Lentisphaera araneosa HTCC2155: one gene and its partner. The protein of the gene in region 1 interacts with the protein of each later gene in a pairwise test. Links are inferred from orthologs where the notes say so. Each region holds a gene or a part of one and is shown on either strand. Other genes may lie near its edges. The genes, in order: LNTAR_RS17920 and grxD.

The links.
Region 2: the proteins of LNTAR_RS17920 (region 1) and grxD interact in binary tests that used the Escherichia coli proteins (3 or more experiments, as listed by UniProt). The link is inferred for Lentisphaera araneosa HTCC2155 from one-to-one orthologs.

What each region holds. Positions count from the first base shown.
Region 1 is NZ_ABCK01000020.1:86,358-96,917, forward strand. Bases 4,986-7,853 are described here. They hold LNTAR_RS17920 (BolA family protein), read right to left. Parts: upstream 6,630-7,853; coding sequence 6,342-6,629; downstream 4,986-6,341. Other genes in these bases: LNTAR_RS17905 (DUF3050 domain-containing protein), read left to right, coding at 4,986-5,340; LNTAR_RS17910 (hypothetical protein), read left to right, coding at 5,445-5,810; LNTAR_RS17915 ((deoxy)nucleoside triphosphate pyrophosphohydrolase), read right to left, coding at 5,823-6,251; rsmI (16S rRNA (cytidine(1402)-2'-O)-methyltransferase), read right to left, coding at 6,568-7,362; LNTAR_RS17930 (Rdx family protein), read right to left, coding at 7,818-7,853. In the rest of the region: more of LNTAR_RS17905, read left to right, coding at 4,600-4,985; more of LNTAR_RS17930, read right to left, coding at 7,854-8,102; LNTAR_RS17935 (hypothetical protein), read left to right, coding at 8,487-8,693; LNTAR_RS17940 (DUF2288 family protein), read left to right, coding at 8,784-9,119. UniProt on the Escherichia coli protein: Transcriptional regulator that plays an important role in general stress response. Has many effects on cell morphology, cell growth and cell division. Acts by regulating the transcription of many genes, including dacA (PBP-5), dacC (PBP-6), ampC and mreB.
Region 2 is NZ_ABCK01000018.1:92,047-105,619, reverse strand. The notes cover bases 4,697-7,677. They hold grxD (Grx4 family monothiol glutaredoxin), read left to right. Parts: upstream 4,697-6,018; coding sequence 6,019-6,336; downstream 6,337-7,677. Other genes in these bases: LNTAR_RS17020 (mechanosensitive ion channel family protein), read left to right, coding at 6,870-7,677; hisI (phosphoribosyl-AMP cyclohydrolase), read left to right, coding at 6,336-6,731; LNTAR_RS17035 (BolA family protein), read left to right, coding at 5,755-6,009; LNTAR_RS17040 (glutaredoxin family protein), read left to right, coding at 5,519-5,755; gshB (glutathione synthase), read left to right, coding at 4,697-5,526. Also shown: LNTAR_RS17070 (phosphohexomutase domain-containing protein), read left to right, coding at 1-1,121; LNTAR_RS17065 (hypothetical protein), read left to right, coding at 1,247-1,714; LNTAR_RS17060 (peptidylprolyl isomerase), read right to left, coding at 1,711-1,989; LNTAR_RS17055 (hypothetical protein), read right to left, coding at 1,992-2,426; LNTAR_RS17050 (ABC transporter ATP-binding protein), read right to left, coding at 2,423-4,447; more of gshB, read left to right, coding at 4,537-4,696; more of LNTAR_RS17020, read left to right, coding at 7,678-7,961; molecular chaperone HtpG, read left to right, coding at 8,111-10,003; ltrA (group II intron reverse transcriptase/maturase), read right to left, coding at 10,184-11,524; LNTAR_RS27285 (hypothetical protein), read right to left, coding at 11,527-11,703; LNTAR_RS17005 (hypothetical protein), read right to left, coding at 12,244-12,603; LNTAR_RS17000 (hypothetical protein), read right to left, coding at 12,603-13,573. UniProt on the Escherichia coli protein: Monothiol glutaredoxin involved in the biogenesis of iron-sulfur clusters.

The DNA of each region.
Region 1 (10,560 bases):
AGTCAGTATGGCCCTTACACCCGGGGCTGCACACGTGCTACAATGGCCGGTACAAAGGGCAGCGACATAGTGATATGGAGCGAATCCCCAAAACCGGTCTCAGTACGGATTGGAGTCTGCAACTCGACTCCATGAAGATGGAATCGCTAGTAAATGGGCATCAGCTACGGCTCATTGAATACGTTCCCGGGCCTTGTACACACCGCCCGTCACATCATGGGAGCTGAGTTCACCCGAAGTCGTTGCGCCAACCTGCTTGCAGGAGGCAGACGCCGAAGGTGGGCTTAGTGACTGGGATGAAGTCGTAACAAGGTAGCCGTTGGGGAACCAGCGGCTGGATCACCTCCTTTTTAAGGAATGAAAAAGACTAACCTCTTTAAGGCCTCGGCCGAAGAAGAGTACTTTTTTACAAGACTTATTACCCCGTTACTATCGTATAATTCAGACATTGAGTATCTAATGCTGTATTATATACGGGGCCTTAGCTCAGCTGGCTAGAGCGCCGCCCTTGCAAGGCGGAGGTCATGGATTCGAATTCCATAGGCTCCACTTATGATACGCGCATAGCTCAGTTGGTTAGAGCGCATCGCTGATAACGATGAGGTCCCAGGTTCAAATCCTGGTGCGCGTACCAGAATTTAAGCATTCCCGAAAGCGGGAAAGAGCTTTAGATCTTTGAAAGGAAGAAAACAATAGAATGAAAGAGTCAAAGTATAATTGAGGTCTTTTAACTTTTATAAGTTAAAGGAACCAACCAAAAAACAATTTATACCAAGATCGCAAACCAAAAGAATACAAGACAAAGAAAGACTTAGTAGAGATTAGGTGTGTCGCTGAAGATATTATTTTTAATATTTTTGGTGGACAAGCTAGTAAGGGTGTATGATGGATGCCTTGGCACTAACAGGCGATGAAGGACGCGTTAAGCTGCGAAAATCCTCGGGGAGCTGCAAAAGAGCTTTGATCCGTGGGTATCCGAATGGGGAAACCCAACTGGAGTTATGTCCAGTTATCCCTAACTGAATAAATAGGTTAGGGAGGCGAACCTAGGGAAGTGAAACATCTCAGTACCTAGAGGAAAAGAAATCAACCGAGATTGCGCTAGTAGCGGCGAGCGAACGCGCAAGAGCCTAAACCTAAAAGCATGCTTTTAGGGGTTGCGGGACCTGCAACATTGTATTGAAGAGATAGCTGAATAGTTTGGAAAACCGAACCACAGAGGGTGATAGTCCCGTAAGCGAAATTTCTTTAATATATAGCGGGTATCCCAAGTAGGGCCGGACACGTGAAACCCGGTCTGAATCAGGGAGGGCCACCTTCCAAGGCTAAATACTCGTTAGTGACCGATAGTGAACCAGTACCGTGAGGGAAAGGCGAAAAGAACCCCGTAAGGGGAGTGAAATAGAACCTGAAATCATACATCTACAAAGTGTGGGTCATCTTTATATGATGTACCGCATGCCTTTTGCATAATGAGTCTGCGACTTACTGTATACGGCAAGGTTAAGTTATTAAACGGAGCCGAAGCGAAAGCGAGTACGAATAGTGCGATTTAAGTCGTATGCAGTAGACCCGAAACTGAGTGATCTATCCATGAGCAGGTTGAAGCCCGAGTAACATCGGGTGGAGGACCGAACCATTGCGTGCTGAAAAACGCTTGGATGACTTGTGGATAGGGGTGAAAGGCCAATCAAACTCAGTGATAGCTGGTTCTCTCCGAAATAGCTTTAGGGCTAGCCTTGAGTGCTTCTTTACGGGGGTAGAGCTACTGATTTTTCGCGGGCCCTTACCGGGGTACCAACAAATATCAAACTCCGAATACCGTAAATTTATGAGCTCAGGAGTCAGTCTATGTGGGACAAGCCGCATAGACAAAAGGGAAACAGCCCAGATCGCCGTCTAAGGCCCCCAAGATGGGCTAAGTGGAATTAAGGATGTGGAGTTGCTTGGACAATCAGGATGTTGGCTTAGAGGCAGCCACCATTTAAAGAGTGCGTAATAGCTCACTGATCGAGTGATTCTGCGCCGAAAATAATCGGGACTAAAGCCCATTGCCGAAGACGCGACCCAGCTTGCTGGGGGTAGGAGAGCGTTCTATGCAGGAGTGAAGCTTGATGGAAACAACAGGTGGACCGCATAGAAGTGAGAATGCAGACATAAGTAACGAAAAACCGGGTGTGAATCCCGGTCACCGAAATCCGAAGGTTTCCTGGGCAAGGTTCGTCCCCCCAGGGTTAGTCGGACCCTAAGGCGAGGCCCAACGGCGTAGTCGATGGACAACAGGTTAATATTCCTGTACTAGCTAAGTGTAGTGATGAAGGGACGCGGAAGGAAAATGTTAATGACTGATGGATTAGTCATACCAAGCAGGCAATTCGTAGAGTAGGAAAATCCGCTTTACATAAGAACCAACTGTGATGGGGCGAAGAAACCCTCGGGTGGAACCGTCTAACATAGAACCATGCTGCCAAGAAAAGCTTCTAAGCGTCTGATGCTTAGTTATCCGTACTAAAACCGACACAGGTAGGAAGGTCGAGTAGACTAAGGTGCGCGAGAGAAACCACGTTAAGGAACTCGGCAAATTAGCCCCGTAACTTCGGGAGAAGGGGTGCCCCCTCAGGGGGGCCGCAGTTAAGAGGTCTGGGCGACTGTTTAGCAAAAACATAGCACTCTGCAAACTCGAAAGAGGAAGTATAGGGTGTGACACGTGACCAATGCCAAAAGGTCAAATGGAGAGGTTAGCCTTCGGGCAAAGCTTCGAAATGAAGCCCTGGTGAATGTCGGCCGTAACTATAACGGTCCTAAGGTAGCGAAATTCCTTGTCGGGTAAGTTCCGACCTGCACGAATCGTGTAACGATCCAGACACTGTCTCAACGTGGATCTCGGTGAAATTGTAGTTCCGGTGAAAATGCCGGATACCCGCAGATGGACGGAAAGACCCCATGAACCTTTACTGTAATCTGATATTGTTGTTCGGACTAATATGTGTAGCATAAGTGGGAGACTGTGAACTTGCGTCGTCAGGCGTTTGTGAGTCGTCAGTGAAATACCACCCTTATTAGTTTGGGCATCTAACCCCACGTCCGTGAATCCGGATGGGGGACAGTTTCAGAGGGTCAGTTTGACTGGGGCGGTTTCCTCCTAAAATGTAACGGAGGAGCTCGAAGGTCTACTCAGCATGGTCAGCAATCATGCGTAGAGCGTAAGGGTAGAAGTAGGCTTTACTGTAACACCGACAGGTGGAGCAGTTGCGAAAGCAGGACCTAGTGATCCAGCGGTGGAAAGTGGTATCGCCGTTGCTCATCGGATAAAAGGTACTCTGGGGATAACAGGCTTATCGCACCCAAGCGTCCATAGCGACGGTGCGGTTTGGCACCTCGATGTCGGCTCATCACATCCTGGGGCTGAAGAAGGTCCCAAGGGTCCGGCTGTTCGCCGGTTAAAGTGGTACGCGAGCTGGGTTCAGAACGTCGTGAGACAGTTCGGTCCTTATCCTCTGCGGGCGTAGGATATTTGATAGGAGCATTCCCTAGTACGAGAGGACCGGGAATGAGTGACCTCTGGTGTTCCAGTTGTACCGCCAGGTGCATTGCTGGGTAGCTAAGTCGCGAAAGGATAAGCGCTGAAAGCATCTAAGCGCCAAGCCCCCCTAAAGATGAGATATCCCAGGATTTATCCTCTAAAGGCTACAGGAAGACTACCTGTTCGATAGGCTGGAGATGTAAGCATAGCAATATGTTCAGTTGACCAGTACTAATCAGCCGTGAGGCTTGTCCACCTCTTTTTTAGTTGTCATCATTCAATGTCACCTAAAAAAGATAATAAGCACACACAAATAAGCTCAACTAAGTTAAGTCTTATGTCTTGCGATCTTATCTTTCATCACTAAGTTTTCTTCCCAACATTTTCCGGCTGGTAACCACAGCGGAGGAGCCACACCCGATCCCATCCCGAACTCGGTAGTTAAGACCTCCAGCGCCGATGGTACTGCAGTTAAGACTGTGGGAGAGCAGGTCGTTGCCAGCCTTTTTTTTGCTGCCGTAGGGGCGGATAATTCTACTAGATAGTTTTATTTCCCTATAGCTAGGCTTCAAGCCGAAATTTTTAGAGCGCATATCTTAGGATATGCGCTTTTTTTTGTGCCTAGATAGAGTCTAAGCAATAGGACTTATAGGACTTATAGGACTTATAGGACTTATAGGACTTATAGGACTTATGGGACTTATGGGACTTATGGGACTTATGGGACTTATGGGACTTATGGGACTTATGGGACTTATGGGACTTATGGGACTTATGGGACTTATTGTTTGGCTTGAGGTCAGCACTTAAGCGGGCAGGGATGCCCGCGCTCCCAGGAGAGATAGAATTTCAACTTCCGCATAGAATGCGGAGCTCCCAGCAAAATAAAGTATTTCCCTCAACTGCAGGCCGAAGGCCGATTTGCAGTGAGCTTGCGAACGATCTATCAGCGCAGCGAACTGACCACTTTGATTTAGCTCCTGTTCTAGCTTTATATAATTACTGAAATATTTCTTATTAAGCTTGTTAAATCCTTAGTAATGAATACACTTAGGCAAAAAAAGAAGAAGATATAAATGAGTTCAGAAGTAACTGGTAAACTTGCCGACCATGACCTATATAAAAAAGTATGGTCAACTACGGGTATTAAGGTATTCATGAAGTACCATGTGTTTTGTGTGTGGGACTTTCAGAGCTTAGCTAAAAAAGTTCAACATATTTGTTCTCCACCCGAATTTCCATGGATGCCAGGAAAGTCACCTGAATTAAGGCGTCTTATTAATGAAGTAATTCTTGAGGAAGAGACTGATGTGGATCCAACTAATGGCTCATACTGCTCTCATTATGAACTTTATTTGAAAGCGATGGAGCAATGTGGTGCAGATCTTGAACTTCATCAAAATTACATGAAAGCTTTACAAGGTGGCGAAAGTTTATTTGATTTAAATAAGGAACTTCCTGTAGCGCTAAGAGAATTTTTAGACTTTAGCTTTGAACTTATTTTTAATGGTTCCGATCATGAAATCTGTGCGGTTTTTGCAAAAGGACGTGAAACATTAATCCCCGATATGTTCTCAGGCCTAGTTACAAAATTAGAAGTGGATTGTCCTACGGAGTGGTCTTTATTTCATTATTATTTAAATAGGCATATAGAAGTGGATGGTGGTGAGCATGGTCCTGCATCTGAACGACTCTATCAATCTTTTTGTGATTCTCCTGAAAAAATAGAGGAAGCTCAGCAAGCAGTCGATAAAGCATTGTATCTACGTGATAAGTTATGGTCTTTTATTTTAAAAGAAATAATAGGATCGAATTAAGAATTGTAAATTCTTAGAAACTCTACAAGAACTTATTTAACAAATCAGATCGAGCCTTTATATTCATGGACGACATAGTGTCATTAACAATAAGAGGAATACAAATGAAAAAATTTATTGCCGTTTTAATCGTTGCGCTTTTTATGAGTGCGTGTGCTAGTAAAGCAACTTGGGACAATATGTCTGAAGAAACAATCGCAGCTTGGAAAGCAGAAGGTGTTGACGCAGCTTTAGCCAACCAGTATACAGAGCATTCAATTACTCCTGAAAAATATGGCGAGTGGAAAGCTTTAAATATTACTGATGCTGAAACAATCATTGCTTGGAACGGAAGTAAGTTTAGTGCAGATGCAGCAAAGAATTGGATGTCGGGTGGTTTTACTTTAGATGAAGCCGTTGATAACCGTGCAAAAGGCTTATCTCCCGTCAAGAAGACTCAAGTTGAAGAGTCGAAAGAAGAAACAAAATAGTTTTCTTAAAGTTTATCTTTTAGAGCCAGTTTTTACTGGCTCTTTTTTATGTCTATTTAATAAGTTTTCCACCAGAGGAAGATCAGCTGGAAGGAAGTTATAGTAGCTAAGCTCCTGTAGAGTGATCCAGAGGATTTTAGAGTGTACGAGACATTTCGGAGTACCTATAAAGCTTTTAATTAAGTAAGCATGTAAATTCAGCTGTGTACTAATGTTGAGTTTATAAAATACCGAATGAAAGTGTTGGCCTATTTCGCAATTAATTGATAGTTCTTCGTTTAATTCCCGCTTTAAAGCTTCTTGGTGACTTTCATTAAGTTCTATTTTTCCTCCGGGGAATTCCCAGGCACCCTTGTGATGTGCTTCACGTCTCTGACATATGAGAACTTGGTCGTCTTTTATAATGATACCAGCAGAAACATTTATTATTTTTTGAGCCATTATTAGACGACTTTAAGCATTCCGTAGACTAAGCCGGCCAAAATCAAAAGCACGAGAACAGTTGTAATGATAGTTTTTTTCCATTCATAATCATCCATAATTACGTTCTTCCCATTGTTTAACTTTATAAGTTTTAAGTGCTAAAGCATGGAGACCATTGTTAAGTTCTTCTTTTAAACATTCATTGACTAATCGATGCTGTTTAATCATGCTTACATCATCAAATTGATCAGAGCAAATAGTGATGCGTAGATGAGTTATTTGTCCTGGGATGGCGCCGCTATGCCCTGCATGAGTACTGCTTTCATCATTTATATCAAGGTAAAGGGGGGAGAAGGTTTGCTGGATTTTCAGTTTTATTTGTGCTAAATCGATCATAATTCTTCTTGTTCTTTTTAGGTTCTTCTGTAACAATATGGTCTGCTTCGCGCATATTCACAGCGACAACAAATTCGCCACGCCATTTTTTTTCTTTTCCGAGCTCAATAAGCTCAGATACTGTGCCGCGGATGGTTTCTTCAAACATTTTTGTCGCTTCGCGAACTAGGGCAACGGGAGTGTTGGGGCCACATATTTCATGCAGATCTTTTAGTAATTTATCAATTTTAAAGGGTGATTCGTAGAAAAAAGTACAAAGCCCGTTATTTAAGTACTTTTCTAGGAGCGCTTTGCGTTTGCCTGATTTTACTGGAAGAAAGCCCGCGAAAGTGAAGGAGTCAAGGGGGAAGGCACAGGCTACTGCAGCAAAAGTGAGAGCGGAAACGCCTGGGATGATTTGTGGTTCAATGCCTTGTTCAACGGCATCTCTGACAACAAGAAAGCCTGGGTCAGAAATGACAGGAGTGCCAGCATCAGATAAGACAACGACCTTTTTGCCATCTTTGACTTGGCGAATGAGGTAGGATGTTTTCTCTTTTTCATTATGCATGTGATATGAAGTCGTCTTGCATTTGATCTCGAAATGCTTCAATAATATTCCCGCACGACGAGTGTCTTCTGCAGCAATCAAATCTGCTAGCTGAAGTGTTTTTACTGCCCGAAAACTCATATCATCCAAATTGCCAATGGGCGTAGCAAGAAGGTAGAGCTGGCCTTGTGATTCTTGACTCATATATAGTGTTTCCCACAACTAGAATTTAAAAAGCGCAACCGGCTGTAAGCCAGATCCTGTCTTTTGCGAAAATCGCAAATGGACGGTCATTTGACTATGCGATCAGAACCCGGAACTATATTTCACGAAGAAAAACGATACGAGTCGCATCTTTGTTCCCTATTTGATCTTGCACCGGATGGGGTTTGCCATGCTGCTCCGCTCTCGCTAAAAGCACGGTGAGCTCTTACTTCACCATTTCACCCTTACCTCACAAGTGAGGCGGTATCATTTCTGTGGCACTTTCCTTCCTGTGACTTTATGGGACACAGTATCCTTCTTTGCAAAAGGGCATCCTACTCTGCGGTGTCTGGACTTTCCTCTATGGCGAACCATAGCGACCGTCAACCGGTTGCGCTGGCTAATCTAACTTGGTATTAATTCTACGCAATGCGCTAGGGGGATTTAGTAGGAGCTTATTTCGTTTTTTGATCTGAGTGCCCCAAATCCTTTTCGGGACATATAAGATTACGTATTTTTTGTTTGAGAATTTTCAGCTCAGGAAAGCCATTGTGTTGTTTTCGGCAGTGGACAAGTTCCCCATTTACGAAAACTTTAAAAGTGCCTGCTTCTGGAGAGGGAGAAAGTGAGACTTCATCGATATTTTTCTCAAAAGTAATAAGTAATTCTTGGCTCATCCAAGAAGCTCTCGTAAGCCAACGGCATCCCGGGCAGTAAGTTATATTGATTTTATTCTTCATTGTAATGTCTATAAGGTTTTACGAATTTTAAATTTTCACTTCATGATTAATATGAATACTTCATGTTTCTATTGTAAAATAGTCTTTTTTTATAAAATTAGATGGTGGATTTTTTAAAAAAGCGTAAAAAATGGCATTTATTGATTTTTCATCTATACTTGTTTTACGAATATCGTATTTGCGAGCGAGTGCCCCTCCTGTATATCGTAGATTTTTTATGACATTAGTGCTGATTATATGAAAAAATATAAAAGTACCATAAAAACTACTTCTTAATTATACCAATGTGTTTAAGTTAGCGTTGAAATTGGCAGTACCAATAAAAGAAAAAGTTTACTGTCGATTAAATTGAAACTGTTTGTAATACTTTTAAGGAAGTCAATTATGTTAGAAGCTGAATTAGCTATTAGAACAGATGAAGCGAATGACAATCATCACTTGTGGAATAACAATGGTACATGGTTCATCCATTACACTGTATATCCTACGGCTGTGACAAAAAAACGTATTAGACGCTCGTTAAAGACTAAGTCTTTAGATGAAGCTCGCCGTTTAAGGGATGATATATTTCTATCTTTTGATGTGAAATAAACTTCGTTTTTTTCTGTAAAGACGTATGAGGAAGTGAAACGCTGTGTAAAGTGTTTCACTTTTTTATTTTATACAGAAGATGATTTGATTATGAATGAGAAATTATTGAAAGAAGCTGACTGGTGTGAATGGTCAGATTTACATGATTCCTTTATTAGGGATATGTTATTTGCCGTAAAAGAGGGGAAAGATTGTTTTTTATTGGCTGAAGCAATAGCGGAAAATAATACCGAAATTGTAGGAAAGGCGATTGAGAGCGGATCTATATTTCGCCCAGATGGATTCCAAGTGGAGAAGTGGAAGAAGGATAAGCTTCGTTTTTTGACTTTGATAGTTTCTCCATTTGTCGTTATTCAAGAGATGGATATGGCGGCTTATGCCAAGGTTTTAGAGAGCCAAGCAGAAGTTCTTAAAAAAGAGCATTGATTTAACGTAAAAACTAGGCGAGTGAAGTATTCCTTTCGTTCGCCTCTTAGTAAAGCCTATAAAATTAGTTTTTGTGCTCACAGTCGATGGAGTTGTGAGTTGCAAAGGTGTAGAGCTAGTGAAATATTACTTTATGATGAAATTATAAATAAGGTTATTATTTTATGGATACTAACGAAGAGCTCGAGTTACGTTTTAAAGAAGTTGTCGAACGACTTCAAGAAGCTGATAAGCTAGAGGATACGCTTTGGGAAATTGAAGCGGATCTACTTGATATTTTTGGTGCAGAACGTTTCACCATTTTCCAAAAAGACGAAAACGATAAAGAGATTGTCTCTTGGTATAGAACGTCTTCTGATTCAGTAGATGAAATTCGTCTTTATATGTCACCTTCATCTTTGTCTGGTTATGTTGCGATGACTCGTCAAGCATTGATGGTTGATGACGCCTATGATTCTGAATACCTTGAGAGTGTGCATCCAGATTTAAGGTTCGATGATGCTTACGATAGATCGTCGGGCTATATGTCGGAAGCTATGATAATGGTTCCCATTATCCATAAGGATAAACTCTATGGTGTGTTCCAGGTTATCAATAATATTGATGGTGGTGCCTTCCCAGATGAAACTTATTTCAGAACGGTAGAGTTTGCTAAAGTTGTTTCAGAAAACTTCCGTTACGAATTAAAGAGTAGTCGTGGAGCTTTTGACCAATTAGTTGAAGCAGGGGTTATCAGTGTAGAGACTTTTGAGGCAGCTGAAGAGATCTCTAATGATGAAGGGGTGCCTCTTGCGTCAGTATTGAAGAATAAATTCAGCGTTAATGCTGCAGATTTGGGTAATGCACTTTCTGATTTCTACCAAGTTCCTTATCACCCTTTTGATCCCAGCTTTGAGCTAGATCCTTCATTGATTGAAAACCTTAACGTAGGTTTCTTAGCAAGTAATAGTTGGGTACCCGTCATGAACGATGGCGAGCATGCTGTCGTATTGATGGCTGATCCAGCCAATGAAGAACTTATTATGGAAATTCAAAATATCGTTAAAGCGGTGTACTACGACTTCCATGTTGCTTTTCGAGAAGATATCGATCAATACTTAGGCTTAAGTTCCAAAGAAGAAGAGCGTTTAAAAGCTTTCGGCCAACTCGATGATATCATGGATGGTGAGAGTGCATCAGTTAGTGCTGATGAGGCTGGTCCTGATGATGAGGATGGTGATATTCTCGACTCGAAAGAAGAATCAAAAATCATTCAGTTGGTGAATAAGATTATCGTGCGTGCCACAATGGATGGTTGTTCGGATATTCATATTGAGCCACACAAAGGTAAGCGCCCCGGTGAAGTTCGCTTCCGTATTGATGGTGTTTGCCGAAAAGTATTTGATATCCCTGCCCAGCTAATGGGGGCGGTTCTTTCACGTATTAAAATTCTATCTAATCT
Region 2 (13,573 bases), on another replicon or contig:
GCGGCATTCAGGTAACCGCGAGCCATAATCCGATAAATTATAATGGTATGAAGTTTGTGGGCCCCAACTCCATCCCCATTGGTATGGCAAATGGCTTACAAGACATCAAAGAGTCCGCAGAACAATACCTTAATCATCCCAGTGAAAATTTATCCGGCACTCAGATCGCCGCTATCCGTAGTGAGTCATGCTTAGCAGAATATATTCAACATATTCTTAAATTTATCAGCCTCGATAAATTGCACCCCATGCGCTTATTGATGAATGCGGGCAATGGGGCTGCGGGTCATATAATTGATGCCATCGAAAAAGAGTTCCAAAACAAAAATGTCCCCGTAGAGTTTATAAAAATCAATAATGAACCCGATGGTAAGTTCCCGAAAGGCATTCCGAATCCCTTACTCCATTCTTGTCGTGCTGAAACTTCACAAGCGGTCATCGACAACAATTGTGACCTTGGCATTGCTTGGGACGGCGATTGTGATCGTTGTTTTTTCTTTGATAATAAAGGCGATTTTATAGAGGGTTACTTTATTGTCGGCCTATTAGCTGAAGCATTTTTAAAACATGATCCTAATCAAACTATCTTGCAGGACCCTCGCCTAACTTGGAACACCATTGATATAGTCAATGAAAATGGAGGCCAATGCTTCAAAAGTAAGACAGGCCATGCCTTCATAAAAAAAGACATGCGCGAACGCGATGCAGTCTATGGCGGTGAAATGTCCGCACACCATTACTTCAGAGACTTTTTTTATTGCGATAGTGGAATGATTCCTTGGTTGTTGATCATTGAATTACTCTCATCAAAAGAAGCCGACCTTCATGAACTCCTCCACCAACGTATTGCGCTATTCCCTAACCCCGGTGAACTCAACTTTACGATAAGTCACAAAGATGAAGCCATAAAATCTATCGAGCAATACTTCCGCGATCAAGGCGATGCTCTTATCATTGAATATTTCGATGGCCTCAATATTGAGTTCAAAGACTGGCGCTTTAGTTTGCGATGCTCAAATACTGAACCCTTAGTTAGGTTAAATATCGAAACGCGCGCCAATCAAGGTTTACTCAAGAATAAACTGGCTCTCATCCAAAGTTTACTAGATAAGTGGATTTAAAGAAGAGTATTCCGTTCCCATAGACAACAAATGTAGCAAGAATTGTTAAATTTTGATTAGCGCTGTCAAAAATCATCGCCCTAAGTTGATTCTTAGTTCAACTAAACAATTAAGGACAACATATTATGAAATATTTTTTACTTTTAACACTCTTCTCTTTAAGTGCTTTGGCTCTGGAAACACAGGACTACCAGAAATTGAAATCAGCTATCTATGAAAGCATGAAGGAAAACATGGACGTTCATCAGAACGAATGCTTAAAAGAAAGTCAAAAAGAGGTTTTTCCGGCTTATCACAAGCTCCTCAAAGCTGTAGCTAAAAACGACGAAAACTTCAGCGCACTTTACCAAGAACTCAAAGATAACAATCAATCCAGTGGCAAATACAAGGCTCAACGAACTGTCGAACTTTACCTTATCACCGAAGTAAAGGATCAAGAAAAGTATGCCGAACTCTATGAGACGTGGCACAAAGCTCGTGTCGCCTACGAAAATAAAAGAGGTGCTCTACTCAAGAAAGCGAATCACCAAGCTGGTCAAGGTTATGCGAAAAATATGAAAAAGATCCAAGACTTGCGTGCTCCGCAATCTTAATCCCTGTAGTAAACTTCCACCAAGTGAAAACCAAATTTACTTTTCACTGGCCCATGAATCACATTGAGCTCTTTCTTAAAGACAATCTGGTTGATGGCTGGAACGAGTTGCCCTGGGCGTAACTCTCCAAGATCTCCACCTCGTTTTGCTGAATTACAGGTGGAGTATTTTCTTGCGAACTTCGCAAAATCAGCCCCTGATTTCAGCTTTTCTAAAATCTCTTCAGCATCTCGTTTTTGCTTGACTAAAATGTGCCGCGCCATGGCTGTTTTCATGACTAGTTCTCAAGTTTTTTGAGTTTGGATTCAAGCTCAACTAACTTGGGGTCTTTCATGAGCTCAATGTAAATTTCTTCATTAAGCTTATTAATTTTCTCAATTATCTCTTTTTGCTCTTCGGCCAATAGAGCATCACTGGCGATTAATTTATCTTGTAAAGCATTGATTTTTTTTATCACTACCTGACGATCTTTGCCTAATTTCCCTTTGAGTGATGCGACAAGATTTTTCATTTCATCATTGCGCTTAAAGAGTTCATCCAACTTGATGTACAAACTTTTGACTCGGCGGTCCAAGCTCTTGAGCTTGATATCTTTATTAATCTTATCCAAGCTTAAACGATGGAACTCTAAACGAACGGTATTCCAGTCATCAATTTTATCCGCTTGGACACTCAAACATATAAGAAGGCTTATCACTAATTTTTTAATCATTGATCTTGCTCCTTAAATTGAGTATTCCAGAGTCGGGCATAAAGACCATTTTGTGCTAATAAATCTTCATGTGAACCGTACTCAGCCACATAACCTTTATCCATTACGTAAATACAGTCAGCATCTTTCACCGTACTCAAGCGGTGGGCAATCGCAATCACAGTCCTGTCAGTCATGAGCTCGTTAATCGCTTGTTGAACCAATTGTTCCGTCACATTATCCAAAGCACTCGTGGCTTCATCCAAAACTAAAATCGGCGGGTTCTTTAATATCGCTCGAGCAATAGCGACACGCTGACGTTGACCACCCGAAAGTTTCGTACCACCGGTTCCTACGTTAAACTTAAAACCTTCTTCTTTATCATTGATGAAACCAGTCACATCAGCTTGTTTGGATGCTTGATCAATAGCTTCATCACTTGCACCTTCGACACCATAGGCGATATTGTATTTCACCGAATCATTAAATAGCGTCGTCACCTGATCCACAAAGCCGATGAGATTTCTTAGAGAATCATTGCGAATATCGCGAATATCCACACCATCAATCGCGATTGACCCTTCATGGATATCATAAAAACGCGCCAACATATTAACGAGGGTCGTCTTACCTGAACCCGCTTCACCCACGAAGGCAACAAAGTTTCCTTTTGGAATGGTGATATTTACATTTTTTAAAGTTTGTTGGCCATCATAAGAGAAACATACATCCCTAAAGGTAATTTCCTTTTGGAAAGTCGGCAAAGCTTTGGCTTGAGGCTTTTCTTTGATTTCGTAGTCCATATCCAAGTACTCAAAAATTCTTTCGGCAGCCGCAACCGTTTTAATGATGTTAGCTTGGATTTTTGTTAAGGATTTGAAAGGCTTATAGGCTAAATTTGCCGCAATACCAAGGGCTGCGATTTTATCAAATGTCACACCTTCCACCACACTATAAATTAAAAAGATTACCGCAAAACATACTGCTGCAGCCTCTGTCATTGGTGCTAGTAAGAGTTCATAGCGCTTTGATTTCATGGTCAATTTGAAGAAACGATTATTGGAATTATCGAAGCGATCTTTTTCATATGTTTCCATATTGTAAGCTTTCACTAGTCTAACACAGGAGAGTGTTTCCTGCATACGCACCATCACATTACCAATTTGTTCCATAGTCTTTTTAGCGTACTTCTTTAAACGTCCGCCAAGGGCAAAGATTGGCAGTAAAAACACTGGCATACCTAAAAACAAAAATATTAAGATCCCCGTTAGATCGTTCTCGATCGAGAACCAGGTGATGAAGCCGACAACAGAAAGAATTTCTATCGGACTACGCGTTAATTGACCTATGTTTTCCGATATAGCCGACTGGATTGTCCCCGTATCATTCTGACAGCGACTCATCATTTCCCCAACTTCTTCAGAATTGTGGAATTCCATCGATTGATTCATTAACTTGCCAAACAGCTTAGCACGCAAGTCAGCTACGACGCGAAGGCCAACCCAACGCATGAAGTAACGATTGAAAAATGTCCCCGCACTCTTGAGCATAAGCGCAATCATGAGAAAGAATGCCCCAATGATCAAAATAGCTCCAGTTGGCTCTCCTGTGATTGGGTCTTGTAACTCAAGGCCACATTTTTGTTCTAAGAGATCTCTTAAAAAAGCTGGGATTTTCGCAACCTTTGCATCCCACTCTTTTCTCTTGCTTTGATCCACAGTCACTACTGAGATGACTTCTAGCTGTTCCCCTTGCGAAATTTGCTCTTCGTATTCATCATCGGCGTTTTTCCGATTCTCCACCATGATTTCCACATTGCTTTTGTCGGGTTTTTCAAGCGTGTAGCGACTCACAGACTGCACCTGTTTATCACTTCCAACCACTTGTCCCATCACGGAAGCTGTCTGAGTGAGCAAACCAAAAATCGACCCGCCAGTCACAAAGCCAAAAAAGATCCCTAAGATGAGCTTTCCTTTATATGGCTTTACGTAACTGAGTAAGCGCACATAAATCGCCCAATTGATCTTTTTCTTTTTACTCATATAATCTCGTTAAGTTTTTGATTTTGCAATATAGGGCAATAGCTTCAAAAGTATATACAGTATATTTAAAGAATCGCCGGAGTTTCACCATGCGTTTTGTTTTCCTTATGGACCCCATAGAATCAGTTAAAGCCAGAACTGATACTTCTTTCATTTTCATGATTGGTGCTCAACGCCAAGGCCATGAAATATGGTTTTGCGGCACTCGCAATATTTCTATCCTCGATGGGAAAGTCCACATGCAGGCCCAAAAGCTTCGTGCGATTGAACTCAAAGGCCTCTACGATTTAAATGGCACTGATAATCCGATCTCGCCCTTCGAAGTTCTCGAAGAGCGCACTTTGATTGACGATGAGATCGACGCCGTCTTCATTCGTACTGACCCGCCTTTTGATTCCGGCTACTTGATGAATACATGGATGCTCGACCATTTACCCACAACAACTGCAGTCATCAACTCGCCCCAAGCCATTCGTGATGTCAACGAAAAAGTCTGGTGCTCACGCTTTACAGAGTTCACACCGCGAACTTTAATTACTGCTAACATGGATCTTTATCTCAAGTTTCTCGATGAAGAACAACAAGTCATCGTTAAACCTTGCGATGGTTTTGGTGGCGCAGGAATTTTCCGCATTGAACAAGGCAAAGCCAATGCCCGCGTTGCCTTTGAAACACTTTCTAATCGTGGCCAAGAAGAAGTAATTGTTCAAGCCTACGTCAAAGAAGCTAGCCAAGGAGATAAACGAATCCTCTTGCTCAATGGCGAAATTTTGGGTGCTGTTTTACGTGTTCATGGTGCCGATGATCACCGCAACAATTTTTATGCGGGTGGCTCAGCCGTGGCCTGTGAAATCACTGATCGTGAAAAAGAAATCTGTGCCGCTCTCAAACCCTGGCTACAAGAAAAAGGCCTCTATTTTACAGGAATTGATTTCCTCGGCGACAAGCTCACCGAGGTCAATGTCACATCACCCACCTGCATGCAGGAAATGAACCGACTTTACGATTTAAAACTAGAGGATACTGTAATCGCCTTTGTAGAAAATTTAATTAAAAGTAAAAGGAACTCAAATGCTTGAGCTCAAACTATATTCATCGAATGGGTGCCCATTTTGTCGTAAGGTCACTAGCTTTATGTCTAGTAATGGTATCGAACTCGATGTTGAAGACCCCTACTCCAACAGAGACGCCATGTCGACCTTCAAAAAATTGACTGGAAAAACCCAAGTCCCTTGCCTCATGATCAATGGTAAGCCGATGCACGAATCTGATGATATTATTAACTGGTTACGTGGAGAATTCCTCTAATGAAAGAGCAAATCGAACAAGCCATCCTAGCTGTCCTTCCCGACGCACAAGTGCATATCGTCGATCCCGATGGCGCACACTTCCAAGGCCTCGTTATCAGCCCCAGCTTTGTAGGTGTGCCCTTACTGAAGCAACACAAGTTGGTCATGAACGCCCTCAAAGAAAAATTTGCGACGGATACTGTGCATGCACTTCAACTCAAAACTTTCACTCCCGAAAAATGGGAAGCTCAAAAATCTAATTATATTAACTAAGGAAAACTTATGTCTGACATAAACGCTACAATTAAAGCTGAGCTCGAAGCTCACCCAATTAAACTTTTCATGAAGGGTGTTCCTGCAATGCCACAATGCGGTTTCTCACAAACTGTTATTCAAATCCTCAGCTTCTACGATGTTGAATACTCATCTATGAACATCCTCGAAAACCCAGAATTCCGTCAAGGCTTAAAAGATTACTTCGAATGGCCGACTTTCCCACAACTCGTTGTGAACGGCGAACTCGTTGGTGGTTGCGACATCATCATGGAGCTTCACGAAAACGGTGAACTTCAGGAAGTTCTTGACTCAGCTAAAAAATAATGTCTAAGATCCCCGATATTATTCCAGACTTCAGTAAATCTGAAGAAGGACTCATTCCCGCTGTGGCACAAGATGCCGCAACGGGAGACATCCTCATGCTCGCCTACGTCAACCAAGCTGCATGGGATGAGACCCTCAAATCGGGTCGTGCCTGCTATTGGTCACGTTCTCGCTCAAAGCTTTGGAAAAAAGGTGAAGAGTCGGGAAACTGGCAAGAAATCAAAGAGATCCTCGTAGATTGTGATGGCGACTCGATCATCTACAAAATCGAGCAAATTGGTGGCATTGCCTGCCACACAGGCCGTCGCTCATGCTTCTACAACAAGTATGAAGATGGTGGTTTCAGTGTAAACTCTAAACCCCTCATTGACCCCGACGAACTCTACAAGAAATAGATTATTTTTTCTTCATGGTCATAAAGCTTTTTGCTTTATGACCTTTTTTTGTCTCCAGTTGACAAAAGTTTTTCACCTTTCAAAATTGCAAATAGCTGAAAAGTAGTATCTTAATCCCAATTAATTAGGAGAGATAACATGACTTTGCATAGCATCATTGCACAAGCCGAAGCCGCTGGAAGCTTTTGGGAAAAAACTTACTACAACAATACTGTATCACTTTGGTTAACAAGCCTCGGCTTTGTCTTGGGCAGCGTCATCCTTGGCAAAAGCATTTATTGGGTCTTCTCAAAACTCGTTAAAGCCCTTACGCAAAAAACAAAAAATACCTTGGACGATCTCATCGTCGACCTCATAGAGGAACCCATTGTCGCGGCATTTATTGCTTCTGGCATTTATTTCTCACTCAGCTTACTGCAACTCCCCGCCATGCTCGAACGAGTCATTGCCAAGTCCTACACCATGGTCGTCACCCTGCTAGCAGCTTGGTTGATCACGCGCTTTTTCGAAGCTTTTTATCAAAACATTGTTCAGCCCTGGGCAGAAAAAACTGAAAATGATCTCGATGACCAACTCCTTCCAGTTCTTCGTAAAGGCGTGCGCTCAATCATCTGGATTGTGGCGATCATCATTGGCTTAAATAATGCTGGCTACGATGTCGGCGCTATGATCGCTGGCTTAGGTATTGGTGGTTTAGCCCTTGCAATGGCCGCAAAAGATACTGTAGCAAACGTCTTTGGGGGCTTCACAATCTTTACTGATAAACCCTTCAAAATGGGTGATCGCATTCAAATCGACGGCGTCGATGGCACCGTAGTTGAAATCGGTGTGCGTAGTACGCGTATCAAAACTTTGGCAGGCCGCATCGTCACTATGCCGAACAATACTTTTGCGAGTTCCGCAGTCGAAAACGTCACTATTGAACCCAGCCGGAAAATTGTTCTAAACCTCGGACTCACCTACGATACAAAACCCGAACAAATCGAAGAAGCCATCGAGATCCTTAAAGATATCGTGGCAAAAAATAAATCTACTGAAGAAGACGTCATCACCTCATTTAATGGTTTTGGCGACTTCGCTCTCAATATCATGTTCATCTATTACATCACTAAAGATGAAGATATTGCTCAGACTCAAACGGATATGAATTTACAGGTCCTCAAGCGCTTCAACGAAAAGAAACTTGAGTTCGCCTTCCCCACTCAAACACTCTATAATATCCAAGGCTAAAGCAAGCTCTGTGCCTCATGCGTCAATTTGTGGTGACAAATTGGCGCAAATTTTGTCACAGCAAGTACTTAAAAACTCCTTGAGTCGACTTGCCCACCGCCTATATTCTCCCTGTTTTTAAAAAATAACAAACAGGAGAAAATCCACAAATGGAAAAACAATTCCAAACAGAAGTTAGTGAGCTCCTCAAGCTCGTTATCAACTCACTCTACTCAAATCGCGATATCTTCCTCCGCGAACTCGTTTCTAACTCTTCCGATGCCATCGACAAAGTGCGTTTCAACTCACTTTCCGATAAGTCACTTGCAGTTGAGAGCGACGAACTCAAAATCAAACTCATTGCCGACAAAGATAAAAAGACTTTCACAGTCATCGACAATGGCGTCGGTATGACTGAAGCCGAAGTTGAAGAAAACATCGGTACAATTGCTCACTCAGGAACAAAGTCTTTCGTTGAAAAACTCCAGAGTAGCAAAGAAGAAAACGCTCCTGACCTCATTGGTCAATTTGGTGTTGGTTTCTACTCAGCTTTCATGGTTGCCGACAAAGTTGACGTCTACACACGTAGCGCAGCTGTTGATGCTAGCGAAGGTGTTCACTGGCACTCAGAAGGAACGGGTTCCTACACAATCGAAAAAACTGATCTCGCGGAACACGGTACTAAGATCGTTCTTCACCTCAAAGAAGACGCAGAAGAATTCCTCGAAGAATGGAAAATTCGTAAAATCGTCAAAACTTATTCTGACTTCCTCTCTTACCCCATCACCATGGACGTAGAGAAAACTCTTCCAAAAGCTGATGAAGATTCTGAGCCAGAAGTAAAAATCGAAGAAGAAACTCTCAACTCAATGAAAGCTATTTGGACCAAGTCTAAATCTGACGTTACTGAAGAAGAGTACAGCGAATTCTATCGTCACGTTTCTCACGATCACCAAGAGCCTGCAGAAATCATTCACTACCGCGCCGAAGGTAACCTCGAGTTTGACTCACTCCTTTTCATTCCTGAGCGTGCGCCTTCCGACATGTTCATGCAGCAAGAAAATAAGGGTGTTTGCCTCTATGTGAAACGCGTTTTCATCATGGACAACTGCAAAGAGCTCGTTCCTGACTACCTCCGCTTTGTTAAGGGTGTCGTTGACTCAGCTGACCTCCCACTCAATGTCTCTCGTGAGATCCTCCAAGAAGACCGCGTTATTCGCACCATTCGCAAAAATATCGTCAAAAAAGTTATCTCCACTCTTAAGAAGACGAAAAATAAAGATTTCGATAAGTACAGCAAGTTCTGGGCTGAGTTTGGTAAAGTAATCAAAGAAGGCATCAGCAACGACTGGGAAAACAAAGACAAGCTCACTGAGCTCCTCGTTTTCGAATCTTCTTCTACGGAAGCAGGTAAATTCACAAGCCTCGACGACTACGTTAAGCGCATGCCTGAAGATCAAAAAGAGATTTACTACATCACTGGCTTAAGTCGTGCTGCAGTTCAAAACTCTCCTCAGCTCGAAGCTTTCAAAAAGAAAGGTTACGAAGTTCTCTTCTTCATCGATCCAATCGACGAATGGGTAACTCAGTCACTCACAGAGTTCGATGGCAAAGCACTCAAATCTGTAGCTAAAGGCGATCTTGATCTCGACGAGAAAGAAAAAGAAGAGCTCGAGAAAGAAAACGAAAACTTCAAAACTCCTCTCGAATCCATTCAAAAAGTTCTCGACGAAGACATCAAAGAAGTTCGTTTCTCTAGCCGTCTTACTGATTCTCCTTGCTGCTTAGTTGCTGACGAAAATGGCATGGGCGTTAACATGGAGAACATCTTCAAGGCCATGAACCAAGACATCCCTCATCAGAAGCGTACGCTTGAGCTCAATAAAGATCACGTCATTGTTCAGCACATGCTCAAGGAAGCTGACAAAGATGCGGGTTCTGAAGATCTCAAAGATTGTGCAACTCTGCTCTACGATCAAGCCCTTCTCAACGAAGGTTCTGCGATCAAGGACCCTGCACGCTTCACCGCCTTAATCACTAAGTTCATGTCAAAAGCTATCTAAGCTCTTCCGAACTTAACTAAAAAAGCCACCGCTTAAACCCGGTGGCTTTTTTTATTGCCTCTTACATCATTACCCCAAGGCTCACGCCTTTGGGCTAAGTATAAGGGTAGGGAAGACTCCTTGCGGAGTCTCCCCTCCTTCCGAACCGTACGTGCGGTTCTCCCGCATACGGCTCTCCAGTCAGTGCTTACTCCGAAGAGACTGAAATTCCAGTTTCCAAGCTTCTTCCAGTGAAAAGAAGCCTAGATCTGTAAAGTAGGCTTTATTGTATTTACGAGTATCAATCATGCGATGAGAACCTTTCTTGCGATTATATTTGGCTATAATGCTGCGCAGTCTTCTGCGTGTAAATTCATCTATACCTCGCATTGCATACACAGTGGAGTGCTTGAAGTATTGATACCATCCGACAAGATTTGGCCGAAGGTAAGCAATTATGTCCTCTATTGAGTCCTTATTGCTTCTCCTCGTTTTCTTGCGTATGGCATCTTTGCATTTCTTCAGGCTCTGCTTCCTTGGCCAACGTTTAATGCGATGTGTATTTCGCGTTCTCTCGAAATGGTATCCGAGAAACTCGAAGTACTCGCACTTCTCTGTCATGTCGGCAATTCGCGTTTTTTCTGGATGAAGTTTCAGCCCATTGGCTTTCATCCACCTTCGCGTTTTGCGCAATGCCCTTTTGGCTGATTCTTTACTTTTACACATGATCAGGAAATCGTCTGCATAGCGCACTATCTCGAATCCAGCCTCGGTCATCTTGTGATCAAAGGGATCAAGATAGATATTTGCTAACAGAGGACTGATAATTCCTCCCTGCGGTGTACCTTCTTCAGGTTCCCAATGCTTGAGACCATCAAAGATATTGGCTTTGAGGAATTGTTCGATCAGATCAAGAATTTTACCATCAATGATCTTTTCCTTGACTCGACTCATGAGTTTCTCATGTGGTATAGTATCGAAGTAGCTTTGGATGTCGGCATCCATAACATAGAGATAGCCCTGCTTTAACAATTCATTCACTCGTCTAAGTGCATCCTTGCAACCCAGCTTTGGACGAAATCCAAAACTGTAGGGCGAGAAGTCGATATCGAATATCGGCTCTATCACATGTTTCAGAGCTGTTTGAACTACTCGATCACGCACTGTGGGTATTCCCAGAGGTCTGGTCTTTCGACCATCACCTTTTGGGATTTCCACTCGGCGCACTGCACTGGGATCATACCTTCCATCTTGCAGTTCTTCGAGAAGCTTAGCATTATTATACTCCAGCTCTGATTCGTAGCGCTCGATTGATACCATGTCCACTCCATGTTTGCCCTTATTTGAACACACTTTCTCCCAAGCCTCCATAATATTATTCTTACGCATCAGCTTATCTGATAAGCTGTACCACTTGCCTCTTTCAACTCCTCTATGAAGAGTTTTCAGCATCTGATCCGTCCAGACAGAAGGTGACGCCCACGCTTGTATTTCAACAAAGCGTTCATCTCGTCCTAATATTTGTTTAGCCATTTCTGACATTCTTATATTCCTTCTATTCTTTTCTTCTCAGTTTCACCTTCCTGCCCCCCTTTGCTCCAGTGACTTTCACCACCTTCATCGCTACTATGAGGGCTCTGACTCCTGCGTGGCGGATTAATCCGTACTGCCCACACAGGTCTCCCTACTTGATCCACAACACCTTCACACCATTCCGTCACCAAACACCTGTCAGCGTCTATACACCGCTTTTCTTTCCGCCTTTCTTCAGCGTGTATAACTTGAGCAGTTGGCTTACTTCGCCCTCAGGCTACGCAGCTCTTCCTCCCACTCTCTGGTCTTCGCCATGATATAGCAGGCTCGACACCCTGACCGGCCGAAACGCGTTCGTCATCCTACGGACTGATATTTCGTCTAGGCCCTACTACCCACCCCGTTTCACAACGACGCAGTTGACTTCGACTACAGGGCTGACGGTCAACCCTGACGAGGTCTTTCACCTCGCTGATGTTGTGTACGCATAGGCGTACTATAACATGCCTTCGGCATTCAATGAGTGCCGAAGGCACGGCAGTGCTATGGAATCATGAATCCAAATTATCGTGAGTGCCGAAGGTACGGCATAGGGCTCTATACCATGCCCTTGGCATTCTCTTATTTTTTGGGGATTTATAAACCCAAGGCTCACGCCTTTGGGCTAAGTTATAACATGCCTTCGGCATTCAATTAGCACCGAAAACACCATATTCTAAGTTCAAAAATTATTTATTGAAGTCAGAGAAACTTCTAAGAAAATCTAGTTTCTTATTTAGACTCCAAACATTGACGATTTTGAGTGCTTCTGTTGTGAAATAACAAATATCTTCTTCGCTTAGATCATGAAATGTTGCGATGTCCGCAAATTCCCGACCTACTACTTGTTCACTTTGTAATGTGTATGTATGGCGAGAAAGGTCTAAAAACACTGCTGATTTCAGAAAAGATTTTGCTAGGTATAAGATTTCGTCAATATCGTGGTGAGCAAATTTTGTAAAGTTTGATAATTTCTCTAAAACATAATCATGATCAGCTTTACGATAAAAACTTAAAAGTTTTAACAAGGCGACATCGAGGTTATACATTATTTAAATTCCACTAAGTAGGACATGGAGTTACGGTATTCCGCTGTTTTATCTAAGTAATAACGATCAGCTTCTTTATCGTAACGTAAGTGAACTCCCTTTATTGTAAGCCATTCCTGGTCCTTGTTTCGCTTTTCTGTAGGCCAATCCGATTTTGGCATAAACAATACAAAATCGCCATTTTCAAATACGAAGTGATTACGAGCATCATTTTGAACCGTTTTTAGAGTTTTAATTAAAACCTCTAAAAAGTTTTGAGCTTCTAAATTTGACCAGTCTTTTAAAATCGCTTTTTTCATCTGTTGTTGAGCATTTGGATAATGGATACCATAACCAAAAAATAAAGCTGAAGCTATTTGATCTTTGTCACCTGACTCAAGAACTTGTTCTAAACGTTTTAATTCTTGCGCTATTCGTTGGCGATCAAGATCTGTACTAACTCTTTTAGGTTTATTTCTATCATCCTTACGAATTTGCAACTTACGCTTTTCAAACTCTTCTTTTTTCCAGTCAGAAGCTTTTTTAGCTTCAACAAGACTTTGTTTAATAACTATTTTTTCAAAGGGTTGAAGAAGAACACCTATTTTACTGTAAAGCTCAATAAACTCATCTTTTTTCAAACGGATTTTGTAATACTTTAGTAAACGACGAAGGTCAGCGTAAAACTCTTTAACAAACTTGTATTGTAACATATACTCAAGCTGAGCTTCATTATTCTCTTTAATCGCTTGTAAGTAAACTTGAGCATACTCCTGATATGAAAGTGACCTAAAGCCTGGTTCGTCTGGGTATAAACCAATCTCATGCAAAAGCTTATCTGCTACTGGTCTAATCCCCCGTGATTTTAGCGATACCAAATAATCTTTCTCGGCTTTTCTTCGAGCTTCAAATTCTTGCTCAGCTTTGAGCATCTCTTCAGTGGGAGGAGCTTTATAAAACAATCCATGTAATAGTTGAGGATCATTCCATG